3 regions of the Microcoleus pseudofavosus SVA1_A4 genome follow, and region 2 is predicted to be linked to each of the others. Evidence: riboswitches for the same ligand, from Rfam matches in the RefSeq annotation. Region 2 holds a riboswitch; each other region holds the start of a gene.
What was found. A riboswitch is a leader RNA that binds a small molecule or an ion and turns the genes downstream of it on or off. The one in region 2 is predicted to bind cobalamin.
Positions count from the first base shown of each region.

Region 1: it holds a riboswitch for cobalamin, as region 2 does, so the genes downstream of both, metE (5-methyltetrahydropteroyltriglutamate--homocysteine S-methyltransferase) here and cobG (precorrin-3B synthase) in region 2, are expected to answer to the same signal.
Region 3: it holds a riboswitch for cobalamin, as region 2 does, so the genes downstream of both, QUA02_RS27895 (energy-coupling factor ABC transporter permease) here and cobG (precorrin-3B synthase) in region 2, are expected to answer to the same signal.

Region 1 covers NZ_JAUBPE010000003.1:182,580-196,788, reverse strand. The annotation lists partial or broken gene QUA02_RS02615 (ISKra4-like element ISMae18 family transposase) at 1-317, shown strand, start outside; gene pstB (phosphate ABC transporter ATP-binding protein PstB) at 491-1,297, shown strand; cobalamin riboswitch at 2,045-2,191, shown strand; partial or broken gene metE (5-methyltetrahydropteroyltriglutamate--homocysteine S-methyltransferase) at 2,579-4,824, shown strand; gene QUA02_RS02595 (hypothetical protein) at 4,808-5,248, shown strand; gene QUA02_RS02590 (porphobilinogen synthase) at 5,323-5,886, shown strand; gene QUA02_RS02585 (hypothetical protein) at 6,055-6,360, shown strand; gene QUA02_RS02580 (Crp/Fnr family transcriptional regulator) at 6,513-7,082, shown strand; gene QUA02_RS02575 (calcium-binding protein) at 7,332-7,823, opposite strand; gene QUA02_RS02570 (vanadium-dependent haloperoxidase) at 8,029-8,937, shown strand; gene QUA02_RS02565 (acyltransferase family protein) at 9,366-10,112, shown strand; gene QUA02_RS02560 (hypothetical protein) at 10,563-12,005, shown strand; gene QUA02_RS02555 (response regulator) at 12,564-14,209, shown strand, end outside.
Region 2 covers NZ_JAUBPE010000040.1:766-10,185, reverse strand. The annotation lists gene QUA02_RS18160 (XisI protein) at 1-271, shown strand, start outside; gene QUA02_RS18155 (DUF433 domain-containing protein) at 320-706, opposite strand; gene cbiE (precorrin-6y C5,15-methyltransferase (decarboxylating) subunit CbiE) at 995-2,203, opposite strand; gene QUA02_RS18145 (DUF3037 domain-containing protein) at 2,211-2,663, opposite strand; gene QUA02_RS18140 (HipA family kinase) at 2,641-3,423, opposite strand; gene QUA02_RS18135 (GNAT family N-acetyltransferase) at 3,519-4,022, opposite strand; gene QUA02_RS18130 (hypothetical protein) at 4,190-4,594, opposite strand; adenosylcobalamin-variant (AdoCbl-variant) riboswitch at 4,799-4,878, shown strand; gene cobG (precorrin-3B synthase) at 4,922-6,373, shown strand; gene QUA02_RS18120 (precorrin-8X methylmutase) at 6,450-7,079, shown strand; gene QUA02_RS18115 (precorrin-2 C(20)-methyltransferase) at 7,076-7,786, shown strand; gene psbA (photosystem II reaction center subunit D1) at 8,015-9,097, shown strand; gene QUA02_RS18105 (pentapeptide repeat-containing protein) at 9,201-9,420, opposite strand, start outside.
Region 3 covers NZ_JAUBPE010000086.1:13-8,078, reverse strand. The annotation lists gene QUA02_RS27930 (metal ABC transporter substrate-binding protein) at 1-479, shown strand, start outside; gene QUA02_RS27925 (metal ABC transporter ATP-binding protein) at 493-1,269, shown strand; gene QUA02_RS27920 (metal ABC transporter permease) at 1,269-2,126, shown strand; gene QUA02_RS27915 (Uma2 family endonuclease) at 2,139-2,717, opposite strand; gene QUA02_RS27910 (ABC transporter substrate-binding protein) at 2,936-4,363, opposite strand; gene cbiQ (cobalt ECF transporter T component CbiQ) at 4,824-5,624, opposite strand; gene QUA02_RS27900 (energy-coupling factor ABC transporter substrate-binding protein) at 5,621-5,953, opposite strand; gene QUA02_RS27895 (energy-coupling factor ABC transporter permease) at 5,957-6,676, opposite strand; cobalamin riboswitch at 6,738-6,884, opposite strand; gene QUA02_RS27890 (Uma2 family endonuclease) at 7,093-7,875, shown strand.

The DNA.
Region 1 (14,209 bases), on a different contig from region 2:
GACTCCGAAGAGTCGAGAGCCAACTGTGGCAAGGGTCAACAGTAGAAGCTATAGCCGAATTTGTAGGAGTCAGAGGTAAAGAAAGTAAAAATTTCCAGAATTATCTGAGAAAACATCAGTCAAGAATCCCAGATTACCAGAATTATCAAAATCAGGGTATTGATATTGGTTCGGGAGCTGTAGAGTCTTTAATTAAACAGATTGGAGCAAGAATTAAGATTGTAGGTGCACAGTGGAACGAAAAAAATGTGCCTCAAATTTTAAGACTGAGATGTGCATATTTAAATAATGACATCAGGCTAGGTGTTTCTGCTTAGTCAAAAAGTGGGATGCTCCCGTCCTGAACCGGGGTTTGCCAGTGCAGCCGCAGCGACGATTATTGTGCTGATTCTTTTGATTTTGGCGCTCAATGCTGTCGCTATCTATCTGCGCCAACGCTATTCCAGCCATTAATTCACTTGAGTTGTCAACATTAAGGAAATCGTTCTAGATGACTAACACTAATACCCACCTCAACGCGGACAATAGCGTGTTTGAGGCAGAAGGCGTAAAGGTTTATTACAGTGGCTTTTTAGCTCTTGTCGATGTCTATATCAAAATTCCCCGTCAAAAAATTGTGGCCTTTATCGGTCCTTCAGGCTGTGGAAAAAGTACGTTACTGCGTTGCTTCAATCGCATGAATGATTTAATTCCGGGGGCAAAGGTGGAAGGGAAACTCATTTACCGCGATCGCAATATTTATGACCCGCAAGTGAATTCCGTCAAATTGCGGCGACAGGTGGGAATGGTGTTTCAAAGACCGAATCCTTTTCCCAAGAGCATTTATGAAAATATTGCCTATGCCCCCAGAACCAACGGTTATCAAGGAAATCTGGATGAATTAGTGGAATCTTCCCTCAGACAAGCAGCTATCTGGAATGAGGTCAAGGATAAACTGCAAGAGAAAGGAACGGCGTTATCCGGGGGACAACAACAACGGCTCTGTATTGCCCGCGCGATCGCCATGAAGCCCGATGTCTTGTTGATGGATGAACCTTGCTCTGCTCTCGACCCCATTTCTACCCGACAGGTCGAAGAATTGTGCTTAGAACTTAAGGAACGATACACAATTATTACGGTGACTCACAATATGCAGCAAGCGTCAAGAATCGCAGATGCGACGGCATTTTTCAATACAGAAACGGACGATAAAGGCAAACGACGGGGCAAATTAGTGGAGTTTGGCACCACTGAACAAATTTTCCGTTCTCCCCAAACTAAAGAAACCGAAGAGTACATTAGCGGACGATTTGGTTAAATGCAATTGTCAGATTTAGGCGTTACGCATTGTCAGCAATGACATTACCTTCTCTTCACTGTAGCAATTTTACTATTAAATTAATGACTCGCAGGCCCACTAATCCTGCGGGTCATTGTTTATGCGGTGGCGAGATCGTTAATCTTCATCTGTTGCTCGCGCGCGCAACTCCTTAAACAGTTCTCGGACACAACGAGCGATCGCTCAGGCGATCGCTATCGCTCTTTATTTTTGTGAGGCGATCGCGAAAATAGAAATTTAAAGAAATACCGATCGAAGGGCGATCTCTCTTTTTTTGAGCTATTCCTTTACTATATAACAGTCACCTATGGCAGGAGGGAATTCAATCACAAGAATTTCCAAAGGAGTCTCACCTTCGATTGCCTGGTGTTTAACTCCCGGTTCTATTTTAATAACATCGCCTTTTTTAATAGGCTGTATCTTCTTCGCGGTTCATTAAAGAGGTAGATTGTGATTTACCGTTAGTCTATATAATCCTGACAGCGATCGCGTCCAATTTAAAACAGTGCATTATGGAGCAAAAAAAGGATTTTAATCATAGGATATTTTATCTCCTGGTTTGATTTGGTTAAGGGTCCTAATCGAACCAATAAAAATCCTGATGTTGTGTTAGTCAGCATTTTGGATGAGTCTTTTAGTTGACATTAAATGATTTTTAATTGAAAGGCTTGTTCACAAGGCGATCGCCCTATTTGTCTGAGGGGGTTGCAAATTTTCGGAAATGTGGTATTGTCAGAAGTAATCGGTTCTGGTGGAGATCACCCACTAGAGGAAACGGGGAAAGTCCGGTGCGAACCCGGCGCTGTCCCGCAACTGTGATGAAGCGTACAATCGTTTCTTAGTCAGGATGCCCGCCGATTGTATCGTTTCATTTAACCCATCTGCGAGGTACGGATGTATTCAGCATTTTGTTTTCAATTCGATTCTCTTTCAGAGACGCTGCGCGATCGGCGATTATCCCCCTTAACCTGTGAGAAACCTGTGCTGGAATTGGTTTCTAGGGCGAGATAGCAAGTTTGAAAAACTAGCATGAACAGCATTATCTAGTTTCAGATGCAAGGAATCTTGCTGGGCATTTGCCTGCTGTAATTTCTAACAGCTTTTTTATAGCTTTGTTGGAAATTCAGATGGTTTTGCCTTTGATGCGCCCTGCAATCTAATGGCATTGCTGTCGGAAATTCGGCATCGGATACCTCTTGGTTTCCGACAGAGTTTCTATGGACTGATGAATCAATTGACAACCCCAACTTAGGAGCAATTATGTCAATTTTAACGGCAACTCTTGGATATCCCCGCATTGGTAAAAACCGTGAAATTAAGAAAGCTTTGGAAGGTTTTTGGAGTGGCAAATTAGAGGCAGATACTTTACTGTCTACTGTTCAAACTGTAGAAATAGAAAACTGGAAAACACAGCTACAGACAGGCATCGATCGCATCGGTGCAGGCGATACCACACTCTACGATTGTGTGCTTGACTGGACAATTCGTTTAGGTCTAATTCCCAAACGCTTTCAGGGGTTATCAGGACTCGATCGATACTTTGCAATGGCACGGGGCAAAGAAGGAATTCCGGCCCTAGAGATGACCAAATGGTTTGATAGCAACTATCACTACCTCGTGCCTGAAATTCCAACCCAACTGCAACCAGCAGATTTCAGCGATTTTCTGGAGACGGTGCAGCGGGCAAAAGCGACGTTAGGGGAGCGGGCAGTGCCGATCGTTCTTGGCCCCTGTACCCTACTGCGGTTGAGTCGGTTAGATGGCGCAATGGACGATTCTCTAGCGCAATTGCTGCCGCGCTACATCGAACTCTTGACGCAATTAAAAGCCCTTGGGGTTGCCGAAGTGCAGATACATGAACCTGCCTTAGTTCTGGGAGATGCAAACAACTTCAAAACACACTATCAAACTGCTTATCAAGCCTTTGCTAAAGTCGATTTACCGCTGCATCTTGTCACTTACTTTGATGACTTGGGTGAAGCTTATTCTTGGGTGATGGCATTGCCTGTTACCGCGATTAGTTTAGACTTCACTCGCGGACGCAATTTAGATTTACTCAAGCAATATGGATTTCCCCCAGATAAGCATCTGGGCGTTGGCATTGTGGATGCCCGCAACATCTGGCAAATCCGTCCAGAACAATTGCTGCAGTGCTGCAAGACATTCAGAGAATTACGCCTAATATCGTCATTCAGCCGTCGGCATCATTGCAGTTTGTTCCCTACGATGCCAAACGGGAAACAAAGTTGCCAGAACCTCTCCGCAATGTGTTTAGTTTTGCAGAACAAAAACTGCAAGCGGTAAAGTTTTTGGCACGCAGTTTAGCAGGAGAAGAAACTGAGAGCGAGCGCGCCAAGATTACCGATGCCTGGACAAAATTCGAGCAATTTAGTCCAGCCAATCCTGCCGTGCAGTCGCGAATGAAAAGCATTACGACAAATGACTTTCTACGGGAATTATCCTACGGTTTGCGGCTGTCAAAACAGATTTCTCTGCCCATTTTTCCCACCACAACGATCGGCTCATTTCCTCAAACATCAGAAGTGCGACAACTGCGAGTACGGTATAAAAAGGGTGAATTGAGTCAGCCAGAGTATGAAGCAGCTATTGATACTGAGATTGCCGACAGCATTAAACTCCAAGAAGAAATTGGGCTGGATGTGCTAGTGCATGGCGAATTTGAACGCACCGATATGGTGGAATACTTTGGACAACAGTTAGATGGATTTGCCTTCACGCAAAATGGCTGGGTGCAAAGCTATGGCAGTCGGTACGTGCGTCCGCCGATTATTTACGGTGATGTCTTTCGCACTGCCCCAATGACGGTACGCGAGTTTAAAGTAGCGCAATCATTGACGCAAAAACCAGTTAAAGGAATGCTAACAGCTCCCGTAACAATTTTAAATTGGTCATATCCGCGCACTGATATTTCTCGACAGGAACAAGCGTTTCAAATTGCGCTGGCATTGCGCGATGAAGTGGCAGATTTAGAAGCAGCAGGAGCGAAGGTAATTCAAGTAGATGAACCGGCATTACGCGAAGGTTTACCTCTGAAGCTAGAGCGCTGGAGTGAATACCTGTCTTGGGCAGTAGATGCGTTTCGTTTGGCAACCGCAGTTGCTCATCCCCAGACTCAAATTCACACGCATATGTGCTACTGCGAATTCGGCGACATTATCAAAGACATTGAACGGTTAGATGCCGATGTGATTTCGATTGAAAATAGTCGCAGCAACAACCAAACGCTGCATGAAATCATCGCCGCAGGCTACACCTATCAAGTGGGTAACGGCGTTTATGACATCCACAGTCCAGTAGTGCCAACAACAGAACAGATTTTGCAGCAGTTGCGAACTGGAATTGCCAATTTACTTGTGCAGCAAATTTGGGTGAATCCCGATTGCGGCCTGAAAACACGGCGTTGGGAAGAAGTAATTCCGGCACTGAAAAATATGGTGGAAGCTGCCAAAACGCTGCGGGAGGAAGTAAATGCGACCGGAAAATAGCATCTGGCAGGGAAACTTTGGCTACTGGCAACATGGCTTTATTCACACAAATCTGCTGATGATTGGTTATACAGGATGGAAGGGATTTCAGTCTTTTGGACGGGGAGTTGTGGTTTGTGATGTGGATACTAAAGTTATTCATTCTACAGTTATACATTTTGAACCAATTCCGTTCGCAATCCAATTTATCCCCTCGAATTTGATGGGGTTTTACTTGCGATCGCTATCCCTTGACTCATCGACTATTTCATCGGTTCAGGCAGCAGTTGCCACCTACAATCCCGAGCAAGATATTCTGCTGGTGCTGAAAGTTAACCGTCAAATCGAGGTCAATTTATTAAGAAAAATGGCGATCGCACCTGCTGATTGTTACGAACAAGTCTGTAGACGCTGGGACGAATTCTCACCAAGCCCAAGTTCCTGAAACTTACCCAATTCTCGCAATGCCTAAACCAAATCTCTGTTATCCAATCCAGCTTTGGCAGTTGTTAGAAAAAGATGGACAGTGAAATGAACGGTTACGATTGGCAGCAAGACTTTATTGCTACTAATTTATTGGCGTTGGGTTACAACGCCTGGATAGGTTACTTAGGAGGTGAACGCGGAGCAGTTATTTGCAGTCTTAATTCTCCACTTTTAGGAGTAGCAGGTGAAACATTTAACTCCTATTTTGTTCCGCGTTCCCGTCTCGCCCCATTCCTAAATGCGTGGCTGGCCGCTCCTGATACGGTGATCCTCCAGCATCATCACATGAATGCTCATATCCTTACGAAGATATTTGCAAAAATGAGATGCACCTGGGAATATGTCCGATCGCCCTTTTACCAGGAATCTCAGAAAGCAAAAAAGATGACACCTGCACCGAAAGCTAACCCAGAAGGATTAATTCAACAAACAGTCAAAGCTATTAAACAAAACATTCCCGAAATAGTAGTAATTACCGACGTAGCCCTCGATCTTTTCACTTCAGACGGACACATGGTTTTGGAGAACCGGGAAGTGAGGCTGATACTTATTAGAAAATACTGGTTGCTAATACCCGGACAATTGTCGAAGGTTTAGGTGGTAAATATACTCCGTTTAAGCCTTGATGAAGGACGGGAGTAAGGTTGGTGCTGATGAGCTTACCCCGGAGACTCCGCCGCCTGCGATCTCAAATTCGGTAGCATTGGAATTATTAATATTACCGAAATCAGGACACGGCAGTGCCGTTTCCCTACAATTCATCGGGTGGTACATTTCAAGAGCCGTGTCCTCGGTTACTATCATGTCGCTCGTGCAACCGGAATTGATATCATGCTCGATCGCGCGATCCGCGCTGATGCCAATATTTTGTTTTGCGGGCGATCGGGCAAGGCGTTTGAGTCTCAATTACAGCCAACTTTTATCAATAACTTGGCAACCACAATTGATTTTCAAGAGCCACCTGCAACCGTGTCTGCAACTGCACGAAGGGCGATGGAGGCGGGAATAATGTGGGGCGACTCAGCGATCGAGCAACTTATGCTCTCTACAACCCAGGCACAGATACCGTGAAGTTCCGAAACGCCTCTTACAGCAAGCGCAAAGGGTTTCAACCTTCTTGAGTCCCCAGTTGCAATTCCTTCTCAAGCTAGTTGACATAAATTATCAATTATTTTACACTGTACGTTGTATCCAAAGTAGCGGTGGCGCTAAACCTAAATCCTATGACTTTTTCAACCTACACTCCAGCCTTGTACCCTCATCTCAGACAGCAGACGTTCACCTGCCGTCAGTTGGTACCCATGCCATTTAACGGGTTACTGCGGATTGAACGGGGAGCCGTCCGAACCGTGACTTGGAGCGAACAGGGAACACCAATAACCCTCGGATATTGGGGAGTTGGAGACGTACTCGGTCACTCGCTGTCAGGCGTTCTACCTTATCAAATTGAGTGCAAGACTCATGTAGAACTTAGTTACATTCCTCAAAATTTGTGCGATCGATCCTTAGATGAAGTTTTCAGACACCTTCAGCAAACTCAAGCATTTTTCTGCATTGTTCGCAGCGAATCTCTGCGGGATAGATTGTTGCAACTATTAGTTTGGTTGGGACAAAAATTTGGTCGGGAGGTGGCACAAGGAGTGTTAATAGATTTGAGATTGACTCACCAGGAGCTTTCAGAGGCGATGGGAATTACGCGGATTACGGTAACGCGGCTGATGTGTCGGTTGGAGGAAGAGGGAATTATCGATCGCTCGCGCCCTCAATACATTGTTTTAACTTCCCGTGTGTAACATTTTAAAGTTACTATATTTAGATAATTTTTTAACCGCAGACAAACGCAGATAAACGCAGATAAACGCAGATATTTTTTGGATATTTCCTCGTCCCTAGGCCGTCGGGGGTTTCAACCCCTGCCTCATACGTTAACTGAACCAACGCCTGCTTCGAGAACTATTCGATCGCTACCATTGCCGAGGGAAACTTTATCATTGCCAGTTCCCGGTTCGATCGGGTTGTTGCCGTCGCCTGCGTTGATGTTGTCATCGCCAAGACCTGTGTAGAACTTGTTTGTTGTTGGCGCTACCTGCGGTGACGAAATCGTTGCCGCTAGCTGTAATTACCCGGTTGTTGCCTTTGCCGGAGAAGACGGTGTTGTTGCCTTCTCCGGCATTGATGATGTCGTTGCCTGCTTGGGCGTAGATGGTATCGTCGCCGGGGCTGCCGGTGATGGTTTTATTGCCTTCGCCAGCGAAGATGTTGCTTGCTGTTTCTCCGGCATTAATAATGTCTTTGCCTGTGTCTGCAAAAAGTGTGCCGCTGCCGTCGCCTGCGATCGGGCTGTCATCATTTTGGAAATTAATTGTCTGGCTGGCGGTTCTTTCTGCATTCAGGCTGCTGGGTGAGCCGATCGATTTTGACAAAGCATCCAACCGTGATAAGTCGCTGGATATTCCTAAGTCTGCCAGTGCGGTATTGGAAAATAGGGAAGATGATGTATTCGATGATGTATTCAGCAAGTTATCGGAAACCATTTAGAATTCCTTTGATATTTACGTTTGAGCAGTATTTGAGGGCGTGCAAAACGACACCCGGAAGTCATAGTTTTGGAGCAAGATTGATCCACAATATCGAAAAAACATGATGAAAATTTAGTCGATTTATTGACAAATCAACAATAGTTTACCTGGAATATTTTTGTCGGTTATTTGGCCGCAAAATTCTTAGTCCGCAGCAGCGATGGTTCACGCTGCGATTTACGATGCGGCAAATGCGATCGGCAAAACTCAAAAAGTATACAAAGTACAAGTAGAATCACCCGCCTGTGCCTCGGCGGAAGCAGCAGCAGTAGTAGTAGCAGCAGCACACCGCGTCTTAACAAATTTGTACCCAAAACAAACAGCAACTTTAGATGCAGCAAAAACAGCTTCTTTGGTGGCAATAGCTGAAGGGAAATCAAAAACAGACGGGGTGCAATTGGGAGAATTTGTAGCGAACAAAATCTTAGAATGGCGAAAAAATGACGGCGCGACTGTCGAAGTGAAATATACTCCCGTTAATCAACCCGGTTACTGGCCGCCTATACCGCCGGATTTGAAACCAGCTTCCATGCCGCAGTGGAAAAATGTCAAACCTTTTGCAATGACTAAAAGTTCGCAGTTCCAGATAGCGAAGATGCCGAGTTTGACCAGCGAAGAATATACAGCAGAGTTCAACAAACTCAAAGAATTAGGAGCAAAAAATAGTAAAATTCGCACAGCCGATAAAAGTGCGATCGCCAAAATTTGGCTGGATAGTGCAGGTACGATTACTCCTCCCGGACATTGGAACCAAATTGCCGCAGATGTGGCGGTGCGCCGCGGCAATACTTTCGAGCAAAACGTGCGTTTATTTGCAGTATTGAATATCGCCCTCGCTGATGCCAGCATCATTGACGGCGATCAAAAATACACGTTCAATCGGTGGCGGCCGCTTACTGGAATTCAACAAGCAGATAAAGACGGCAATCCCAAAACAACAACCGATGCAAATTGGACGCCGTTACTGAATACTCCTTCTTCTCCTTCTTCTGTTTCGGGACACAGTACCTTTGGCGGTGCAGCGGATGCAGTTTTGACCAAGAATTTCTTGATGGTACCCGCCACGTGATTTATCCGTGGAATCAATCGAAAGCATCTCAAATCTAAAATCCTCAAGCCCCCGAATTTATCCGTGGGGTCGCCTCCAAAATCCAAAATCTAAAATCTAAAATCGAATGACACTTATGACATAGACTAGAAGTAGTGACGAATCCTAGGAGCGATCGAGTACGTCCTAGGCTTGGCATCCTCACCGTCCTGGCTGTTGCTATAAGTTTGAGTTAAAAGGATATTTTTTTTTAGGAAGTCTAATCGGTTTCAAGAATTAGATATGATGAGAGGCTTTGCTGCCTGCTGGGTACTTGGGGTTCATTTTTGGTACTTCAATTTCCTCCCTCCCTTTTTTGGATACAGCCACTTTTTCGAGTATGCAAAAGCAGTGGATCCAGCCTCGACGATTGCTAAGTTTTTTCCCTACCCTTTAATAGTGTAGGCAATATAGTTTTTGATTTAGTTAATATATTTTTCTTGCTTGGATATCAGGGAGTTCATATTTTTTTCATTCTAAGTGGTTTTGGACTGGCTTATTCAAGAATTTTAAAACCTGATGAAAGCTGGATAAATTTTATGAGTAAAAAATTCTTCCGGCTCTACCCTACCTACTGGATACTTTTAGCTGTATCTTGGATAATTCCTCGGTTAAGATCAGATTTGTTTTTTGGCTATTTTGATTGGTGGTCATTTTGGAGAAGTTTGATAATTCTTGATAAAGCAATACCATTTTCTTGGTTTATGTTTCCACTGATTCAATTTTATTTGTGTTTTTTATTATTATTTAGGCTTTTAGATAAATTTTTGATTTCACAGTTTATTTTCACTTCTTTTTTTATTAAATTAATCTATACATTTTCAGTTTTAATGTTAGGCTTTAACCTATTTCAGCCAATATTAGGCGATCTCAATTATCCAGGCTATTTGGCAATTTCAAGGTTATTTGAGTTTTGTTTGGGAATGGCAATGGCAAAGGTTTATGCAACTAATCCTACTCTATTAATTAATTACCTAACTAAGCCTGTCACAATAGCCACAGCGATAATTTTTGAAATATTGGGTATTATGGGTTCGTTCAATTTTACTAATGACATAAAAGTTTTAGGCGCAATTTTACCTTTTGGACTTTCTTTTTATGATGCTTTCATTGGATTTGGCATATTTGTAATTATTTTAATATTTGTAGGAATTTAATTAATTTTTCTGACTTAACAGCGAGATTTTTAACATGGATTTCTCAGATTTCCTATGAACTATATTTAACGCAGTTTATAGCCTTAATTGTTATACCAAAATTTTTTACTGTGGTTGTTCGAGGTGAACCTTCACTTTTGACTGCTAGCCGTGCTATTTTACTTTATGTATTATTTATTGAAATTTGTATAGTTAATGCTTTTTTATTACAACAGCTAACAAACTCGATCGCAAGTCGAGTTAGATTAGCAAGGGGTCTCTTTACCTCGGGCGGAAAATAACATACAGCAGATTCCACATTTATGAAGCACACCCGCCTATAGTGAGCTTCCCCGTAGGGACACGGCACTGCCGTGTCCCTACACTTCACAAACCTGGAATACGCTGTATAATCCGGCTGTAGGGGAATAGTCCACAGTCAGCAGTCAGCCGTCAGCAGTTATTAACCCAGTGTTATCAAAAACTATAATTCTGAATTTTTTTCTCGCCCTTTTAATTGCCCTCGGCATAGAGTTGTTCAGCGGAACGACAACTTTTGCTCAAAACATCGAAACAATTAGAATTTCCGGCACTGCTGCGGGTGTTAGCACTCGCTACATCGGTGCTGTCGAAGGCAATATCAATTTTGACCTCAAAGATTTACAAGATTTGGGAATTAATACCTACCGCATTTACGGCGGTATGTCTCGATGGGAAGCTGAAGACGACGACGGTAAATACGGTTGGCCGTCTATTGACGAAATTAAGATTAATCCCAATATAATTAATTGGGCGCACTGGGATCGGATTATGACCGATCCGCCCCAGGGTAGCGATTATTGGTGGTCGGGAGAACCCGGCACTGTTTGGCAAGGCAATGCCAGGACTATTTTCAATACTCTAAAACAAGCAAATATTCGCCCGGTTGTCAGCATTCGCAATGTGGACAATACCTGGAATCCGTCCTGGGCGCTGCAACTGAATCCGCCGCGCAATCAAGAAGATTGGAACGAGTGGTGGGAACACGTTTTTGCTACGGTTTATTGGCTGAACGTACGCAATGACTACCGCGTTGATGATTGGGAAATTCACAACGAACCGGACAATCGCGATCAGGGTTGGGGAGGGAATAGGGCTGATTATTTTGAGTTGGTTAAGGTGTCTAAGGATGCGATCGACTTTGTTTACAAAACTTATTTGCCTTCGCGCACTTACCGCATCCACGGCCCGAAAACCGCAGGCGGCAGCAATTGGCCGGCTAGTGCTTTGCAGGAAATACCTACTTATTTCGATACAGTCAATGTCCACAACTACGATGCAGATATTTCTAACTACACCCGCAAAGTGCGCGGCTGGATGAACGGTACTGTCCGCGCCCCCTCCCAGCTTTGGGTAGGAGAATGGGGAACTTACGAAATTAGCTACGGCGATTTATCTTTAGCTTTAAATTTGATTAAGAATTTGATTCGAGGTTCCCAGCCGGGGGATAATTATATTTACGGCAGTCACATATTCTGTTTGTACGACTGGGGAAAGCGGGGACTGGCAGAAGGTTTGCTGGGGCCATCCGGCCAGCGGCGCGCGGGCTACTATGCTTTGCGGATGGGAATTAGGGCTTTGCAGGGCGGGAAAACTACCTTTTTTCCTATCACTAACAGTTCGGATTTAATGGCAGTTGCCACTCTTGATGCTAGCAAGAATGTTTACTTGCTGGTTGTCAATGACCGAGCAACATCTTACACTGTTAATGCTGATATTTCGGAGCTGATAAAAACTGGTAATGGCACGGTGCGGGAGTTCAGTTCTAAAACAATGGATGAGGTTGTTGGTAGTTTAAGGCTGAAGGGCGGCAATGCGAGTTTTGCGGTGGCGGGGAACAGCGCTATTCTCATCAAGTTCGATCGCCAAAATTGAAGCTCAAATCCTCGCGGTCAGAATTGGGATAAGATAGAATTAGTTATGCTCGGAATTATTTATTTTCTGCCTGTTTGGCCCTGGAACCCTGGAACCCTGGAACCCTCGAACCCCTAATTGCACAGTTGCCATACCTAAGTCGTCCTGTTGTGATTCCCCTCCTGTCGCTGGTAAATTGGTAGGGTGCAGGTATCTTGCCTCAAACAGAATCCGAGCGAGAGTTCCGTTGAGGGCGAGAAAGTAGGGTGCAGTCTAGACAATCGCAGAAATTCTTGCTCGTAAACCCGCAGCAGTTAGGCCAGCCGAGGAATTGCCTGCCAGCCAAAAGTCCGCCAAGATGGGAGATAGCATTGGTTCTGACTTTCAGAACCCGTCAATTGTCAGGATTTGGCACGGAATTAATTTTAAATGCCAAGATGCTGGAAGTAGGCAGTAGGCGTGAGTGTAATCGTACAGAAACTTTGAGCGCGCTTGGAAACCTCGCTGGCAAAGCCTCTCAATCAACCTGCTGCCCGCTTTTCGGGGTTTTTCCAACAAATATCACTTTTATGCCCCCTGATGTTTATTCCCTCCCTCGGTCAGGTCATCAACCGCAATCCCCTCACCGTCACGCCTCAGACGCCCGTAGAAAAGGCGATCGAGCTGATGAGCAGCACAGGAGCCAGTTACGTCCTCGTGGTAGAACCGCGCGGGAATTCTCAACTCGGAAATCCTACGAACGGGACTTCCCCGCACTCGCGGGAACACTCGGGTTTCTACAACGGCGTACCGCGTGCGGTACCGCCCGGAGCCAACGGGATCCGTTTCAACGGCTCAAAAGCTCCCTATGCGGACGGCCAGACGGTGCTGGGGATTTTTACAGCGCGAGATGTCGTACAGCTAAATTCGATCGGCGCTGCTTTGAGGGGATTTGCGATCGAGCAAATCATGATCAGAACCGTAACGGTAGCCCGAGAATCGGAAATTCCCGACTTTTTTGCCTTAGCAAATCTGCTGGAGAAAAATCAGATAGGCCATTTGCCAGTCGTCAGCGACGCTGAAGAACTTGTCGGTTTAATTAGCACTCAAAGCTTGGTGCAACTGTTGCAGGAAATGGGGGAATCGGCACAAAAACCAATTAGCAGCGCTTCGCCACCTGCGCCGCCCTTCGCGTTCCCTCCGCCGCTGCCAATTTTGCATCCGAAATTAGAGCTGCCAGCTCATTTAATTAAACTTTATCAAATCCCTCAAATCGCAGCATCGCGAATTATTCACGCTCCTGCTACTTCTTCGGTTCGCTATTTGGCGCAATTGATGTTCAGACACAATGTTAGCTATGTATTAATCACTGAAACCCCGGAACAAAACTCGACTGGTGGTGCTACAAATTCCAAATTTACAAATCCCAACATCCACAAACTGGTTGGGGTGGTAAGTTCGCGGGACATCGTGCAGTTGCAGGCGCTGGGAAGAGACTCGAACAAAATTAAAGCGGCAGCGATTTGCAGCAGTTCGCCGCCGCTGATCCGATCGCACTCTACCCTCGAAGCAGCCCTCGCCCTGCTGCAAAAACACTACTGCCAGTTGCCTTTATTAGTCATCAACGAAACCAATCACCCGATCGGGATTGTCAATCCTAAAACTATCCTTTTACAAGCGCTGGATTCAAAATCTCTGCATTCAGGCTTGATCGCTTTGCAGCGCCAGCTAGAATCTAGCAACGCGCAATACAAAAAACTCTCGGCAGAAGTACAGCTTCCGGCAGCAAATCGCCACCTCGCTGCTGAAATTTCTCCTCACAGTTTCGTGCAGCGCCCAAATGTCCCCGCAGCAGTCAACAATCAGGGGATTTGGGATTGGAACCTCGAAACTGATGAATTTTTTTATTCGGCGCGGTGGCAAGAAATGCTGGGCTACCAAGAAGGGGAAATCTCGAATCGCCGATCGGAATGGTGGAGTCGCATCCACCGAGATGACATTGACGGAGTAAAGGCAGCTTTAGAAGATCACTTCGCCCTTCATACAGCGGATTTTGCAGCAGAATATCGGATGTACTGCAAAGACGGCAGCACTGTCTGGGTGCTGAACCGGGGTCAAGTTTTGCGCAGCCCAGCGGGTAAACCGCTGCGCTTGGTCGGAACTCAGACAGATATTACTCCAAACAAGCAGTTAGAACTCAAAAACCGCGAGAACGATCGGGAACAATTCCAAGTATTTGACTCTTT
Region 2 (9,420 bases):
GCCGATTAATGGTCAGATAGAAGTAGAATTCATTTTTGACAAAGAACGCGATCGCTATCTGGTTATCGATTTAGGATGGAATGAACATCACCGTATTTATAACTGCTTCATTCACTTAGATATCAAAGATGGAAAAATTTGGATTCAGCGCAATCAAACCGATCGAAGTTTTGCTGATGAATTAGTACAAATGGGGATTCCCAAAGAAGAGATCGTGTTAGGAGTTCAGCCTCCTTATGCGCGAGAGTATACAGGGTTTGGAGTTGCATAGGAAAGTGTTGCAGCAGTGTGAGATGGTCGGTATCGAGAATATATTGATTCATAGGGTCTCAGACTCAGGAAAATCGATATCAGCATTTCGATCTTGGCGATAGGTCTGAACATATTCCGTGACTTCATTCAGCAACGGATTACATCTCAAAAGAGGTGAAACATTCAACATCGGACGCGCCTCATACCAAGCAATCCGATCGTCTATTTCTGGCTGATTGTCCAGATAAAAGCTAATCGCATCAAACACTTGAGCTGCCGTCACGAGTTGCAGTAACTTCTGTGGAATTTCTTCAGGCTTGATTCCTGATTTCCAAAACACCACAATATCCCGTACAGTAACTTGAGTGTCTGCAATAATCGGTTCCCCCTGCAAAACTTCAGGATTGCGGGTGACATAGCGAGAAATGCTTGTAGGAGACAGCGAACTGGTCATAACGACCTCATCAGAAAATGTAAACCAGCCTTCATCTTAGCATAGTGGACAGAAGACACCTATCGGGTATTTTATATTGCTAGATTTGAAGAAGCTATTTATGTTATCGCCGTGTTTATAACTGCTTCATTCACTTAGATATCAAAGATAAAAATAGATCGATCGCCTTTTACCTTTTGACTTACGCATGGGGGCCCAGAAACCGGGTTTTTTGCTGAGAAAACGCGTTACAGCCCGCAGATTTCGTCAAAAACCCGGTTTCTTCGATCGCCCCTTGGGTAAGTCGTTTTACCCCTTAACTACCGCCCACTGAGTCACCGGCGCAAGCGGCTTCCAACCCTGAAAAGAACCGATCGCCCCTACTCGCTGAATCCCAATTCTAATTAGTTCCCCGCCGTGCAAAGAATGCCATTGCAAAATCATAAGTTCGCTCTCAACTGTCACCGCATTCACAACTAATCGGCCGCCCTCACCCAAAGCATTCCAACAAGTTTCCAGCAAAGCTTCTGCGGTGACACCGCCGCCGATGAAAATAGCATTCGGTTGAGGCAAATTTGTCAGGGCTTCCGGCGCTGATCCCGCAACGATTTCGAGTTCCGGAACGCCGAAAGTCGAGGCATTTTCAGCGATGTATTGCAATCGAGTCGGATGGCGTTCGATCGCGATCGCCCTGCACCCGCGATGACTCCGCATCCATTCGATCGCGATCGAGCCGCAGCCCGCCCCTACATCCCAAAGCAACTCACCCGGAATCGGTGCTAACGCCGACAGAGTAACGGCTCTAACCTCCCGTTTGGTAAGTTGTCCGTCGTGGTGATATGCAGCATCCGGCAAACCCGCAGTTGGAGGGAGGATAAGAGTTTGTCGATCGGCTGCAACTGCGATCGCGATCGTGTTCAAATCGGCTAAATCCGCTGCATTCCAGGCTGCTGCAACCCCTTCGATCCGCCGTTCCGATCCGGCTCCCATCCGCTCGAACACGGTCATCAAACTGCTGCCAAACCCCCGCTGCGTCAACAATTCAGCCACCTTTCCCGGCGTGTGTCGATCGGCGCTTAAAACCAGCAAGCGCGCGCCCGGATACAAAGCAAGGGCGATCGATGCGATCGGGCGATTGGTCAAACTGAAAGTCTCAACATCCGCCAAAGCCCAGCCCAAACGGGCGCAAGCAAGACTAAAAGCCGATGCTGCGGGAATTACAGTCATTTCCGAAATGGGAATTTTGCGCGACAGTGTTACCCCAATTCCGTGACACATCGGATCGCCGCTTGCTAGCACGCAGACAGACTCTCCCCGGCGGCCGAGGATGTCGTCAACTGTTGTCTGCAAAGGCGATGCCCAAACCAATTTTTCGCGGGTGTCGTCGGTTGGTAACATTGCTAGATGACGGGCACCGCCGACAACGACTCGAGATCGATCGAGTAGGGAACGGGCGATCGGGCTTAATCCCGATAATCCGTCTTCGCCAATCCCTACCACCGAAAGCCATTTGTGCATTGAATCTTTACTGTTTTAAGAAGTCGCGGATCTGGGTATTCTGTTGATTTTCCACCGCAGAAGGCCGATCGCGCAGCGGGTGCACCATTGTATCCATGAGCCGATCGAGCGCAGCATCGAGGTTATGGCAAAAACCGGTGTGTATCCGCGATGTTTGGATAATCGTGCTTCGGGGTGCAACAATCCAGTGAAAGCGCTCTCTGTGCGGGAGTTGACCGATTTTTCCTGCTGGCTTTCCCCCCGCGCAGATGGCGGGGATGACGGCTAGATGATTGCAAACCGTTTCTAAATCGACTTTGGGATCGATCGCGATCAGCCGCTTTTCGTTGAGTGAAATCCGGGCTGCGAGGAATTTTTCGGGCCCGCAAGAAACGATCGCACCAACATTGACAAACTCTTCGCGCTCGACCCTGGGAACGACGCGGATAATAGCATAATCATACATGAAGCGATCGGGCACGAATAGCTTCCTCCAAAAAAGTATGCGGCGATTTTAACCGATTCAGCAGGTAATTGAGATAAGCATCTCGATGTTCGCTGTTCCCGCTAAACGGAGAATCTCCCACCAGCCAAGCATCGGGAATTAATTTCACAATGCGTTCAATGAGATCGGGTGCCAGCAACTCGGTCATTTTCGAGTCGATCGCTTGCAGATTGCTGGCAAAATGCAGTAAAACGTGGTCTTTAATGGGGCTAAAAGGATCGCGGCTGCGATCGAGATAATTTTTCCAAGTATGGTGAAAATAAAGCGCCGCCCCGTGATCGATGAGCCAAAGCCGTCGGTGCCAAATCAGCATATTCGCATTGCGCGCTGTGCGATCGATATTAGTCACAAAAGCATCAAACCAGACGATCGTAGAAGCGAGATCCGCCTCACACTTTTCTACCGCAGGATCGAACGTCACCGATCCCGGGAGATAATCGAGGGCGAGATTGAGGCCAGCACTCGCCCGGATCAAGTCTTGAATTTCCGGATCTGGTTCAGTGCGCGCCAAGTCGGGATCGAGTTCGACGAAGACAATCTCGGGAACAAGAAGCCCGGATGCGCGAGCAATTTCTCCTGCTACTAACTCCGCAATTAGAGCTTTTGCTCCTTGGCCCGCGCCGCGAAATTTGAGCACGTACATCCCATCATCATCGGCTTCGATAATTGCTGGCAGCGATCCGCCTTCCCGCAGGGGAGTGACGTACCTCGTAGCATTGATTGTTCGCAAATTCATTTGATAGTTGACAGTTGACAGTTGACAGTTGACAGTTAACTTTTCAAACTCTTGTGGGATGGCAGGAGAACCCGCCCAAAACTTGAAAATGCTCGCTAATTTGACTTATCAATTCTAAAGAATAATATCGGATTTTCATCGACAATTCTTTCTTCTACTTGCTTCATCCCGAGTCTTTCTGCTAGTTTGTGCGACTCGATGTTCGGGCGATCGCAACTTGCGACCAGATAGTCAAAGCCAAGTTCATCAAAACTATACTCCAATATTTTGGTTGATGCTTCAGTAGCGTAACGTTTTTTAAGAGCTTTCGGCAGCAGCGCGTAAATTAACTGCGGCTGCGGTTCATCAAAAAAATACCACAAACCGACAAATCCAATAATTTCTCGATCGCTCTTAGTTTTGATAAACCACAAACCGAATTTATTTTCTGCAAAAACCCTTGTGTTCTGTTCGATAATTTCTTTCACTTGTTGCTGCGACAATATTTTGCTATCGCATAGATATCTCCTCACATAAAAATTAGTAAACATTCCGTGGAGCGTGTTGAGGTCGCTCTCTACAATCGGTTTCAAAACCACTCTCGGAGTTTCAAGTATCATGCGGATTATTTTTCTCAGGTTCAATAACGATCGCACCTATCAATATTAGTCCAGGACGCACGGGTGGTCATAAACCGGGTTTTTCGACAATACTTAGTTATCGCGCACAGATAAGGTAAAAAACCCGGTTTATGCAGGTTTTGCGTAAGTCTAATTAACAAACAGCGCTAAACCACCGCAATCACTGGATAGTTGTAACTTTCCTTGACTACCAAACCATCTTTCCAATAGCCGATCGAGATTTGGTTGCTTTTGGAATCAATGATTTGACCTTCAACTTTAACGCTATAATCATTGTACCAATTGGAAATTACCACAAAATCATAATCTTTGTCGGCTGAAACAGCGATGTCTTGACTAATTAATTTTGATTCTCGAAACTCAACTAACATTTGTTGAAAAAAGATTTCTCTTCCTTGGCGGCAGTTTTCTTTACCGTTAGTAATCGTACCGTCGCCTTCAATCATCACAGTGTCATCCGAGTAGTAGTTTTCCAAAGCTACTGAGGTTTGGAATGTCTCAACAAGGTGATTGATATCTGCGAGCTTGATTTGCAATTCTTCAATTGTCATAAATAACGCGATCGCAGGTTTTATAGCCGAAGTTAGAAGTCAAGCACTCTTAGAGTGATTTTGACGGAGACTATAGATTATAAAAAATTATTCGGGAATCAGCAAGATCGTAAAACGAACTTCCCCCCTAACAGGCGAGCTCGCCCGGAGATTTGTTAAGAAACTCGATCGTTCTGGTTTATGCCGATCGACTTGTGATACATTTCTGAAACCTGAAAGCGGGAAAGTCCGGTGCAATTCCGGCGCTGTGCCGCAACTGTCAAAGTCAGAATGCCGATTTCAGGATGTTTACTTTAGATTCCCTGCGTCGCACGGGGAGGAGTTTGTTTGTTAAGTTTGAGTGAATTACCGACTTGTCCGGGCTTATTTTGCGGTTCCCGCGCCCGAGACGGAATATTATCGAGGATGCGGATTCCGGGGGGAATTTTAAATGTACCGCAGTGTCGGGCGATCGCAGATTTAGTCGATCGATACAGTAGCGGCTGTTTGCAAGTAACAAATCGCGCTAATTTGCAAATCCGAGACTTAAACTCGGCAATTTCTGCTGAAGTTTGGCACGATTTGCAAGAATTGGGAATAGCATCTCGCTGCGTTGAAATTGACCCGATTCGCAATATTATGGCAAGCCCGACAGCCGGGATCGATCGCCAGCAGTTACTCGATATTCGCCCGCTAGTTAAAGCTTGGGATAATTACCTGCAAACGCATCCCGAATTGTCAGAAATTTCGCCTAAATTCAGTGTTGGTTTTGACGGCGGGGAATCAGTTTCAATCCGCGCTATTCGCAACGATATTTTATTAGCAGCAGAAAGGCGATATGCCGATTCAGAAAGCGTGTTTCGGCTGTATTTAAACGGCGATACAGGGATTACAATTCAAGAATCGCAATGTATTTCAGTATTGGCAGCCCTCGCTAACACATATCTTGAATACACCAAAAATCGAGATCGAATTGAGGGAAAAAAACCGCGTTTGCGCCACCTGCTAGCAGATTGGGGTGTGGAAAAATATCTCGAACAAATACAGCATAATTTACCGTTTGTATGGCAGCTAAGTTCGATCGCTCCGTCTGAAAGGTCGATCGCCCATCACCAACACCTCGGCATTCACCCCCAACAACAATCCGGTTTCTCATACATCGGAATAGCACTGCCGCTAAGCAGGCTAAAATCGCAGCAATTGCGAGATTTGGCAAATTTAGCCCAAAACTTCGGTCGAGGCACTCTGAGGCTCACACCTTGGCAAAATCTGTTGATTTCTGACATCCCCAACTCCCGGATTTGCGAACTCGAAAAGTCGATCGCCCGCTTGGAATTGCACTCATCCGCAACCAATCTAGACTCGTGCTTAGTTGCTTGTGCCGGTAGCAGCGGCTGTGCTTCCGCGATGACAGACACTCAAAGTCACGCCCTAGCAATGGTGAGAGATTTATCGCAAAAAATGCAGATCGATCGCCCAATCAACATTCATTTCAGCGGTTGCGAAAAATCCTGCGCCCAGCATTCTCCAATTGATATAACGTTGGTGGGAATTCAGATAAAACAAGGAAATGAGACGATCGCAGGTTATGACATTTACGCAGGTACAACAGACTCGCCTTTTGGGCGGCAAATTTTCCGGGCGGTGAGTGTGGCAGAGATATCGAGTTCTATGAACAAGTTGCTGCAAATATATCAGCGATGGCGATCGCCCGACGAATCATTAGGCGAATTTGTAGATCGAAGTGCGATCGACCAATTGCAGCAGTTGCTTAGCCTCAAAAAACAAAATCACAAGTGAATTCCTCTCTCGATCTTTCTTCCTTCGCGCCCTTAGCGCCTTCGCGGTTCATTCAAAAAAAATCCAGTTTTAAATAATGCTTGATTATATTAAAGACGGAACAGAAATCTACACCAAATCCTTCGCCACAATTCGAGCCGAAGCCAATTTGTCAACCTTACCGCCCGACTTAGAATCCGTCGCAGTGCGCCTGATCCACAGTTGCGGCATGACAGATATTGTCGCAGATTTAGCAGCTTCCCCCGGTGCAGCCACCGCAGGGCGCAACGCCCTCGCCGCCGGCGCACCAATCCTGTGCGATTCCCGCATGGTAGCCGAAGGCATCACCCGCAAACGTCTCCCCGCCGACAATGCGGTAATTTGCACCCTCTGGCATCCCGAAGTCCCAGAATTGGCGCTACAAATCGGAAATACTCGATCGGCCGCAGCCCTTGATTTGTGGCTAAAGGATTTGGAAGGTGCGGTTGTGGCAATTGGAAATGCCCCGACTGCTTTGTTCCGACTGCTGGAAATGTTAGATGATGGAGTCCCGAAACCAAGTTTAATTCTGGGTTTCCCGGTAGGATTTGTGGGGGCGGCCGAATCCAAAGCGGAACTCGCTGCGAACAGTCGGGGAGTGCCATTTATTACAGTACACGGGCGGCGCGGCGGCAGTGCAATGGCAACGGCGGCCGTGAATGCGTTAGCGAAAAAGGATGAATTATGACTGAGACTACTGGTAAGTTGTACGGATTGGGCATCGGCCCTGGCGATCCTGAATTGATTACTTTGAAAGCTTATCGGATTTTGCAATCGGTGCCGGTGATTGCCTATCCGGCGATGGAAAACGGTAAGGTGCTCGCCAGGGCGATCGTCGCAGATTACCTGCGCCCAGAACAAATTGAGATTCCGATGCCGCTGCCTTTTAGTCCGACGCGATCGTCTCAACCTTATTACGATCTTGCTGCCGAGAAAATTGCTGCCCACCTCAGCGAAGGACGGGATGTGGCTGTGTTGTGTGAGGGCGAACCTTTTCTCTACGGCACGTTTATGTATCTATTCAACCGTTTGTCGGGAAAATTCACTACTGAAGTTGTGCCGGGAATTTCTTCGACAATGGCGAGTGCGGCGGCTTTGGGAGTGCCGCTGACTTATCGTAACGATGTGTTAAGCATTATGCCTGCGACGCTGGATGCTGAGGTTTTGCGCGATCGGCTGGCGGTTGTTGATGCTGCGGTGATTATTAAGCTGGGCCGACACTTCGCGAAGGTTCGGGATGTGCTGATTGATTTGGGGCAGTTCGATCGAGCTTTGTATATCGAACGCGCAACTATGCCGAATCAGCGAATTAGGGCGATCGCAGATGTCGATCCTGCTGAAGTTCCCTATTGGGCTCTCATTATGATACCCAGCCAGCAAAAGTCTGTATCTTAATATTTTCATGCCTGAAGGCGACAAGCTTCCAGGCTTTCCCTATTTTTTTGTGCATTCTTGCCCATTTATCCAGGATTCCTGATATAGATAACTCAAGCTTATGACTCTCATCAGTTAACCTGTTATTAAGATACTTTACAAACCTGAGAATATGCTTTATGTTTATTTACATGGCGGGAAACACAACCGCTACGAACATTGACAAATCAATAAAGCAATCATAAAACCATGACCACAACCTTACAGCAGCGCGAAAGCGCTAACCTGTGGGACCTGTTTTGTAACTGGGTCACATCCACCGACAACCGCATTTATGTAGGTTGGTTCGGCGTCTTGATGATTCCTACCTTACTAACTGCCACCATCTGCTACATCGTCGCCTTCATCGGTGCACCCCCTGTAGACATCGACGGCATCCGCGAACCAGTTGCTGGTTCCTTGATGTTCGGTAACAACATCATCACAGGTGCTGTTGTTCCTTCGTCTAATGCGATCGGCTTGCACTTCTACCCAATCTGGGAAGCTGCTTCCCTCGATGAGTGGTTGTACAACGGCGGCCCTTACCAATTGGTAGTTTTCCACTTCCTGATCGGCATCTTCTGCTACATGGGTCGTGAATGGGAACTGTCTTACCGCTTAGGTATGCGTCCTTGGATCTGCGTAGCATACTCTGCACCTGTTGCAGCAGCAACCGCAGTATTCTTGATTTACCCGATCGGACAAGGCAGCTTTTCTGACGGTATGCCCTTGGGTATCTCCGGCACCTTCAACTTCATGATCGTGTTCCAAGCCGAGCACAACATCCTGATGCACCCCTTCCATATGTTGGGAGTAGCTGGTGTCTTCGGTGGTTCTTTGTTCTCCGCCATGCACGGTTCTTTAGTTACCTCTTCCTTGGTTCGCGAAACAACCGAAACCGAATCTTTGAACTACGGTTACAAATTCGGTCAAGAAGAAGAAACCTACAACATCGTTGCAGCCCACGGCTACTTCGGTCGTTTGATTTTCCAATACGCTTCTTTCAACAACAGCCGTTCCTTGCACTTCTTGTTAGGCGCATGGCCAGTTGTCGGCATCTGGTTTACCGCTTTGGGTATCTCCACGATGGCTTTCAACTTGAACGGTTTCAACTTCAACCAATCGATTATCGACTCTCAAGGTCGCGTCATCAACACTTGGGCTGATGTTATCAACCGCGCTAACTTGGGTATGGAAGTCATGCACGAGCGCAACGCTCACAACTTCCCGCTCGACTTGGCTGCTGGTGAAACCACTCCCGTAGCAATGGTTGCTCCTTCTATCAACGGTTAATTTTTAACTTGAGATCAACAAAAAGCGCTCCTAGAAATAGGGGCGCTTTTTGTTTAAAGTATCGCTCCATTATGAGGTCAAGAGGTAAGTAGCTACCAATCGATCAATTGATGGGTGCATCTTGACCCAAACCATAAGATATCTTCTGAATAATATTTGGGTCACTCTCCCACTTGGATTCTATATCTTCAATATTAATTGCTTTGCAAAGCTGAAAGATTTGATGCTCTTGAAATATGGGTCTGCCTAACTGTTTTTCAAAACTCCTTTTCCTTGCTTTAGGAATAACCGTATAGCAATGAAAATCAGGAGCATTATATCCA
Region 3 (8,066 bases), on a different contig from region 2:
AAAACATTCGCAAATCCCTAGGAAATCTAGATCCGGCTAATGCTTCAAGCTATGACGCGAATGCGGCAAAATACAGCGAGCAAATTAGGGCGATCGATGCAAAACTCAAACAAGCTATCTCTGCCATTCCCCCGGACAAACGCTACATAGTAAGTTGTGAAGGTGCCTTTTCCTACATTGCCCGCGATTACGGCTTAAAGGAAGTTTACATTTGGTCGGTCAATGCCGAACAGCAAGCCACACCAAGACAAGTTGAACGGGTGATTAATACGGTGAAGGCAAACCAAATTCCGGCTGTATTCTGTGAGAGTACAGTCAGCAATGAGGCACAGCTTCAGGTAGCAAAGGAAACAGGCGCAAAATTTGCCGGGGTGTTTTATGTCGATTCCCTGTCTCCCTCCGACGGGCCGGCATCAACCTATCTTAAGTTACTTGAATACAACGTCAATACTCTGATAAAAGGACTACAAAGCAAGTAAAGGAGAAAAGAACATGAATGAAATCGGCATTGATATTGAGAATGTGACGGTTGCTTATCACGGCAAAGTAGCCTTGCACAGCGCCTCGCTGCAACTCCAACCGGGAACAATTTGTGGATTGGTGGGGATGAATGGCGCGGGAAAATCGACATTATTCAAGGCTATTATGGGGTTTGTGAAGCCAAACACCGGACGAATTTTGATTAATGGGTTGCCGATTCGCAAAGTGCAAAAAAGCAATCTGGTTGGCTATGTACCTCAGTCGGAAGAGGTAGACTGGAATTTCCCGGTGAACGTTTATGATGTGGTGATGATGGGACGCTACGGGTACATGAATCTGTTGCGAATTCCCCGATCGAGCGATCGACAAGCCGTGCGAGAAAGTTTGGAACGGGTGGAAATGTGGCATATGCGCGATCGGCAAATCGGAGAGTTATCGGGTGGACAAAAAAAACGCACCTTTTTTGCGCGGGCATTGGCGCAACAGGGAACGGTTTTACTGTTAGATGAACCGTTTGCCGGAGTCGATATCAAAACCGAGAAAATGATGATTAACCTGTTAATGGAACTGCGTCAAGCAGGACATACAATTCTCGTTTCAACCCATGATTTAGCGTCCATTACCACATTTTGCGACCAGGTAGTGTTAATTAACCGCAGTATTCTGGCTTATGGCAATACCTCAGAAGTGTTTACAGAGGAAAATCTTTCTCGCACCTTTGACGGTTCTGTTGGAGATTTTTCGTCTGCCAAAAGTCGGTTAACTCAAGTCGATCAAAAGGAGCAATAATGGATTTAATTCAGTGGTTTGCGGCACCGTTGCAGCATGAATTCATGGTGAAGGCAATTTTAGTCAGCGCCTTAGTAGGGATTGTTTGTTCTGCGCTTTCCTGCTACATGACTTTGAAAGGATGGGCATTGATGGGGGATGCGGTTTCCCATGCGGTAATGCCGGGAGTTGTGATTGCCTACGTGTTAAATATTCCTTTGGCGGTGGGTGCGTTTGTGTTTGGGGTGGGTTCGGTAATTGCGATCGGGTTTATCAAAGCGAAAACTCGCGTTAAAGAGGATACGGTGATTGGTTTAGTGTTTACGGGATTTTTTGCCTTTGGTTTAGTGTTAATTTCTAAAGTCAAAAGCTCGATTGATTTAACGCATATTTTGTTTGGCAATGTCTTGGGTATTTCGGATGCTGATATTATTCAGACTGTAATTATTAGTGTCGTCACCTTAGTGACGCTGGCAATTTTACGCAAAGATTTAATTTTGTTTTGTTTTGACTCGACTCACGCGCGATCGATCGGTTTAAATATCACCTTTCTTTATTACGTTCTGCTGTCTTTGCTTTCACTTACAGCAGTTGCGGGACTTCAGACTGTGGGGATTATTTTAGTAGTGGCAATGTTGGTGACTCCGGGAGCAACGGCGTATTTATTGAGCGATAACTTTGACCGCATGACGCTAATTGCGATGGCTTCGGGCGTATTTTCTAGCGTCATGGGAACTTATATCAGCTATCACATTGATGGTTCGACTGGCGGATGTATTGTCGTGCTGCAAACGCTGCTGTTTGTGTTGGCGATGATTTTTGCTCCGAAACACGGTTTGTTAGTTAGGGCTAGGAACTCGCAAACTATTAGTGAATAAAGATCGATCGCCTTATTCCACAAACTCAATATTTTCATACAAATCTGCCAGCAAAATTTCCACCTGTACAGACGTTAACATCAGCCGATCGCCCGCACAGCTATATTCCGAAAATATCCACTTATTCGCTTCAGTTTTCGAGTATTGCTCCACCCGTAACCGATATTGGTCGATTAATAAATACTCCTGAAAACTAGGAATACTGCGATAAGCAGCAAACTTATCATCTCGATCGTAAGCTTTAGTAGCTTTAGATAGCACCTCTGCAATCAGCAGAGGATTAGTAACTGTATCCGTCCGTCCAGATTGCAGCTCTATCGGGCGCGCTACCACCATCACATCCGGGTAAGTATAATTATTAAGGTGCGGAACCCAAAGCCGCTGATCCGAACTAAAAGTCCGATATGGTTTCCCTTTTAACGCCAGTTTCAGCGCAACAACTAAATTAGTGGTAATTTCATTGTGATCCGGTGTGCCGCCAGCCATCAGAACAATCTCCCCATTGATAAATTCATGCCGATCCTCAGAATTGACTTCCAATTCTAGATATTCCTGGGCCGTGTATGTTTTGGTTTCAACTTGCGCGATCATATACAAGGCTCTCCTTTAATCTACTGATTTCAGTTTATCTTAAAAATCCTGCTAATTCAACCTATAGATCCTCTTCTATTATAACCAGCCTGTAGGGGAGCCCCTCGCCAACATATTTAAAGGGTGCAGACAAGTTAAATAAACCCGCCCCCACCCACAAATATGCCCTTTATGAATCATAATCGTGCGAAATGTGAACCCGATCGCACTTAACAAACTTACCGCAGCGGGACAAAGTTATAGCCAGTGCTTCCTCCTTGTTTAACTTGCACTAAAATCGCCTTACCAGCCCGATCGCCCGTGGGCAAAAACTTCACATCGTCGCTCGATCCTGCTGCAGAGAAATTCGGATTTCTGAGTGCTTGTTGCAACCCTTCCCGCGTATTGCTTTGCCGCAAGCCAGCAATGACAGCTTGAGTCGCGTCAAAACTCGTTGCTGTTCGCCAATTCACAATGCCTCCCCAGCGCTGACGGGCATTTTTAGGAAATGGATTGTTGGGATTAGTTTCAGGATGCCAGGGAACGGGCAAAACAAGCCCGTCAACGTCCTTTTGTCCGTCTTTTAGCGTTTGAAAGGTGTAAAGAGTTGAACTGCTGTAAAGCGCTAATTTGCCTTGATTTGCACGGGCTAGATCGATCGCGCGATCGATGCGATCGATGTGGGGTGCTAGCATCAATCCTTGTGCGCCTTTGCTGACTGCATCGGCGATCGCACTTTCGGGAGTAAAAGAAGGTAATGAAAAGTCGCAAACAGTGGGAACTAATTTGCCTCCAGCAGCAGTCAGAGCCGCCACAAATTCATCTTTAAATGATATATTATCCGGTGCTTGCGAGTCATAACAAACGGCAATATTAGTTTTGCCTGCTGTTTTGACTGCATATTCTGCTAAAGGAGCGGCCATTACGCTAATATTGGGGACAGTCCGAAAGATGTAGCTGCCAAATCCTGATAGATTATTGGCAAAGCTAGTCGGTGTAACCATTACCAGTTTTTCTTGCTGATAAATCGGAGCAGCTTCGAGAGACGCATTGCTAGCATTGTGTCCAATTACTGCTAGTATATTCTGATCTTTTGTCAATGTCTTTGCAACTTCTCTGACCGCTTCTGGACTGTTGTCATCGTTGACTATTTCTACCTGCAGTTTTGCGCCGTTGATGCCACCGCTAGTATTGATTTCATCCTGAGCTTGGGCGACACCCCGGAGGATTTCTTGGGCGACATTGGGGTTGCTACCAATGGGGACGCTGACAGCAATTTTCAAGGGAGAAGCATTGCTGGTTGTGGCATTATTCAAATAAATAATGGCATTATTCAAATAAATAATGGTTTCCGGATCGTTGCGATTTTGTTGCAGCGAATCCTGAAAATTTTTGACGGCTGCTTGGTAATCTCCATTGACAAAAGCTTGAACGCCTGCTTGTTTTGCTGCTGTTGTTTGGGATGTCACCAATATCTGATGTCCTAAACTGATGCGATTGGCGAGCGTTCCAGGTGCGATCGGGGCCGATGTAGATGTAGGTGTATTTGAAGTTTTAGCTTTCAATAAACCGGGAAGAAACTTGTATGCGCCAAACCCAATTAAGCCGAGGGCAATAATAAAAACAATGGGCGGCGGGCTGTTTCTTTTGTTAGTATCTTGATACATGATTTTTTTTCTTTATTTTGATACTGTCATTATTCATTCAATTACTGTTCACGTCAATTCATATAATTCATTAATTAAGTTCATAAAAGTCATATTTGTAATAGCTGTTGCAGGAAGTGCGATCGCCCTTATTCAAATCCGGCCCGCTAAACTAACGAGAACACAAGAATTATCAACAATAGTCATAGATGCGCGGGTGTGCAGAAACCGGGTTTTTTGCGACAATACTTCGTTACAGCCCACAGATTCAGTAAAAACCCGGTTTCTTTGGTTGTGATGCGTAAGTCCCGTTGATATTAACCGCCGCCACCGCCACCGCCACTAATCGTGAATATAATGCAGGACTTACCCACTCCGACCAAAGAAACCGGGTTTTTTACGAAAAGACGCGTTATAGCTCGCAGATTAGGTAAAATAACCCGGTTTCTGGGCCTCCATTCGTCCAGGACTAACAATAAATTTAGCGTTGAAATACCGCGCTTAACAAAGTTAAAACCGTGCAACCAAACACCGCTTCAAATGTATATCTTCGTGAAGGTTTGTAAGGGTAAGAATTCCAAACGCGCAGTTCTCCCTTAAAGCCGCGCGACGCTAAACTCAGCGATACTTGACGGTAGTTTTCCAAAGTTCGCTGAAGCAATTGCCCGATTAAAATGCTTAAACTGTGCATTCCCAGCTTCCAAGTGCGATAGCCGCAGCGCGAGTTTTGTGCAATCCAAAGTTCATCGGCGATCGCCAATAAGCTAAAAATAAACCGATACATTAGTAATAGCAGTTCTGTGACTAACTCTGGACAGCGTAATTGTCTGAGAATTTGCAAGACTTCTGTAAAGGGAACCGTCAAGAGGATGAAATACATACAGCTTGTCGATGCGAAGGCGCGGGCAAATAGCAAGCTCACTTGATATACCCCAGTGCGGCTCACATACAGATAAAAAGTGCCGGTGCTAATCCCCCAACCTTGCCAAATATCCCACTGAATTTCCTGGATACGATCGCCCGCAACCGCACCGATAGCCAAAGCAGGCAAACTCGTCAGCAAAAACATCAACGGTAGCGACAGCAACCGCAAATACAGTTTCCCCGGAATGCCCGCATAGATGACGATCCAGACTGCTAACCAAAGGGCGATCGACAATTGGACGATCGCCCCAGAAACTAGAGACAGAATTAAAAGGGCGATCGCAAATGATAACTTGTGAGCTGGCGGCAACCCGCGCAAGCGATTTGTATAAGCCAGACTATCAATCTGATGGTTCATTCCGACGATTTACGATCGGACTGCTGCCGAGATTGCGCTCGGCCTTTATACAACCCAATGACGTACCCAACTACGCCAGCCCCCATCGCCGCTTGAGACGCAAACAATAGACTTGAAATTTCTCCGCTAGCCGGCTCAAACAAGTGATTGAACCAAGGTTTATAACCCGGTTGAATTTCCGTAATTGCTTTCTTAGCTTGGTCATCGGCACCGCCATATTCACCCCGCACAAAAACGAGAGGAAACGCGGCCAGAACAATCACAGCGCCAGCCAACAGCCAATTTTGCCGCGAAGTAGATTGGTGATTTTTTGTAGGTTTTTGATTCACGGCTTATGACTCCTGTCTCAATAATTTCAAAGTTTCTAACTCCGGCTTCCCGTAAGAATGCAGCCAATTCCAGACTAATACAGTCAGCAATCCCTCACTAATAGCCAGGGGTACTTGAGTGATAGCAAAGATACCAGCAAACTTGAGAAACGAAGCCATAAAGCCGCCGCTTGCTGCGGGAAAAGCTAACGCTAATTGAATCGAAGTCGTCACATAAGTCAGTAAATCTGCCAAAGCTGCCGCACAAAAAATTGCCGCCCGCTGGCTACCAGTTCGCAACAGCAAATGATAGATAAAATACGCAGCAAACGGGCCGACAATCGCCATCGAAAACATATTCGCTCCCAGCGTTGTCAAGCCACCATGCGCTAACAGTAACGTTTGAAACAGCAGAACTAAAGCGCCGAGTACAGCCATCACCGAAGGGCCGAACAAAATCGCACCCAAACCCGTACCCGTCGGGTGAGAACAACTGCCCGTTACCGAGGGAATTTTTAAAGCAGAAAGCACAAAAGTAAACGCACCCGCCAAAGCAAGCAATAGTTTAAGTTCCGGGTGTTCTTTTGTAATGCGAGTAATCGATCGCAACCCAAAGGCAAAAAAAGGCAACGCCACCATCCACCAAAACGCAGCCCATTGCACCGGCAAAAAACCTTCCGAAATGTGCATAGCTGCGGCGGGCGTTGCCGAGCCCAGGACAATATAACAACTCAAGCCAGCCATCAATCCCAAGCTGACCAATTTCCGATTTCCGGCCTTCACGCTGAACCTCGCAGATGAGACAATATAAACCAACACATCGGCGGGCATCCTGACTCAGAAAGCGACATCACCTTCATTACAGTTGCGGGACAGCGCCGGACTTGCACCGAACTTTCCCCGTTTCCTCTAATGGCTGCTCCCCATTAGAACCGAATTGTTAGCCTTAGTATAGTCGATCGCGTAAGTCTCAGCGGATATTTTACAAAAATTATTTCAGATTAAGTAAGTAAGTCAAGATTACCTATCTTCTTCCTTCTATTCCTTTTCTTCCTTCGCGTCCTTCGCGTCTTCGCGGTTCATTAAAATCTTAACAAAACACAAAAATATAACCAAACAAATCAAGGTTATAATCTTAGTAAGTTTTGAGGAAAGCCGCAATGTTACAGTACAACTTGCCGAGGAACTTGCCCTCCGCCGATGAACTACCAGACTCGGATGAAACGCCTGTGGATAACGAACTGCAAGAACTAATACCAGGGTTGCTAAAAGCAATATTGCTCATACTTTGGGCAGAACGCATGGACTGGTTTTTTGGGATAGATATGGGTATTTACCATCACCCTGACGAACCGCCCATTGTCCCAGATGCTTTCTTAAGTTTAGGAGTAGAACGATTTTACGACGAAGAATTGCGCCCCAGTTACGTGGTGTGGGATGAAAATGTCATGCCGCTGTTCGTGCTAGAAGTTGTTTCCCCAACTTATCGCAAGGAATACAGCACAAAATTAGAGACTTATCAAGCTTTAGGCGTACTTTATTACGTCATTTATTCTTCCCGCCGCCGTCGTAAACCTCATTTGGAAGTACACAAGTTAGTCAATGGAAAGTACGAGTTACAGTCAGGAAATCCAGTTTGGATGCCAGAGATTGGTTTAGGAATTGGTTGTGAAAGGGGAAATTATTCTGGGGTAGCAAGGGAGTGGTTGTATTGGTACGATGCCGAGGGAAAACGTTATCTGACACCTGAAGAACAGGTGAAAGAATCAGCGCAGCGCGCCCAACAGGAATCGCAGCGCGCCCAACAGGAATCCCAGCGCGCCCAACAGGAATCGCAGCGCGCCCAACAGGAATCCCAGCGCGCCGATCGACTAGCTGAACGTTCCGATCGACTAGCTCAGCGATTGCGGGAGTTGGGGATAGATCCCGATCATCTGACCTGATGGCAATCAAGAGCACCAGACTGACAGACTCTAGACGCTCAGAAACCGGGTTTTTCAGCCGAGCCCGATCGCGCTCAACGGAGGATTTTATGGAAAAAACCCGGTTTCTGCGTCCAGGAATGTGTGAATAAGCTGCTACGCAGCTAAACCGGATAAAATAGCATTGCCTTTATTTTTGATTTTTCGATCCC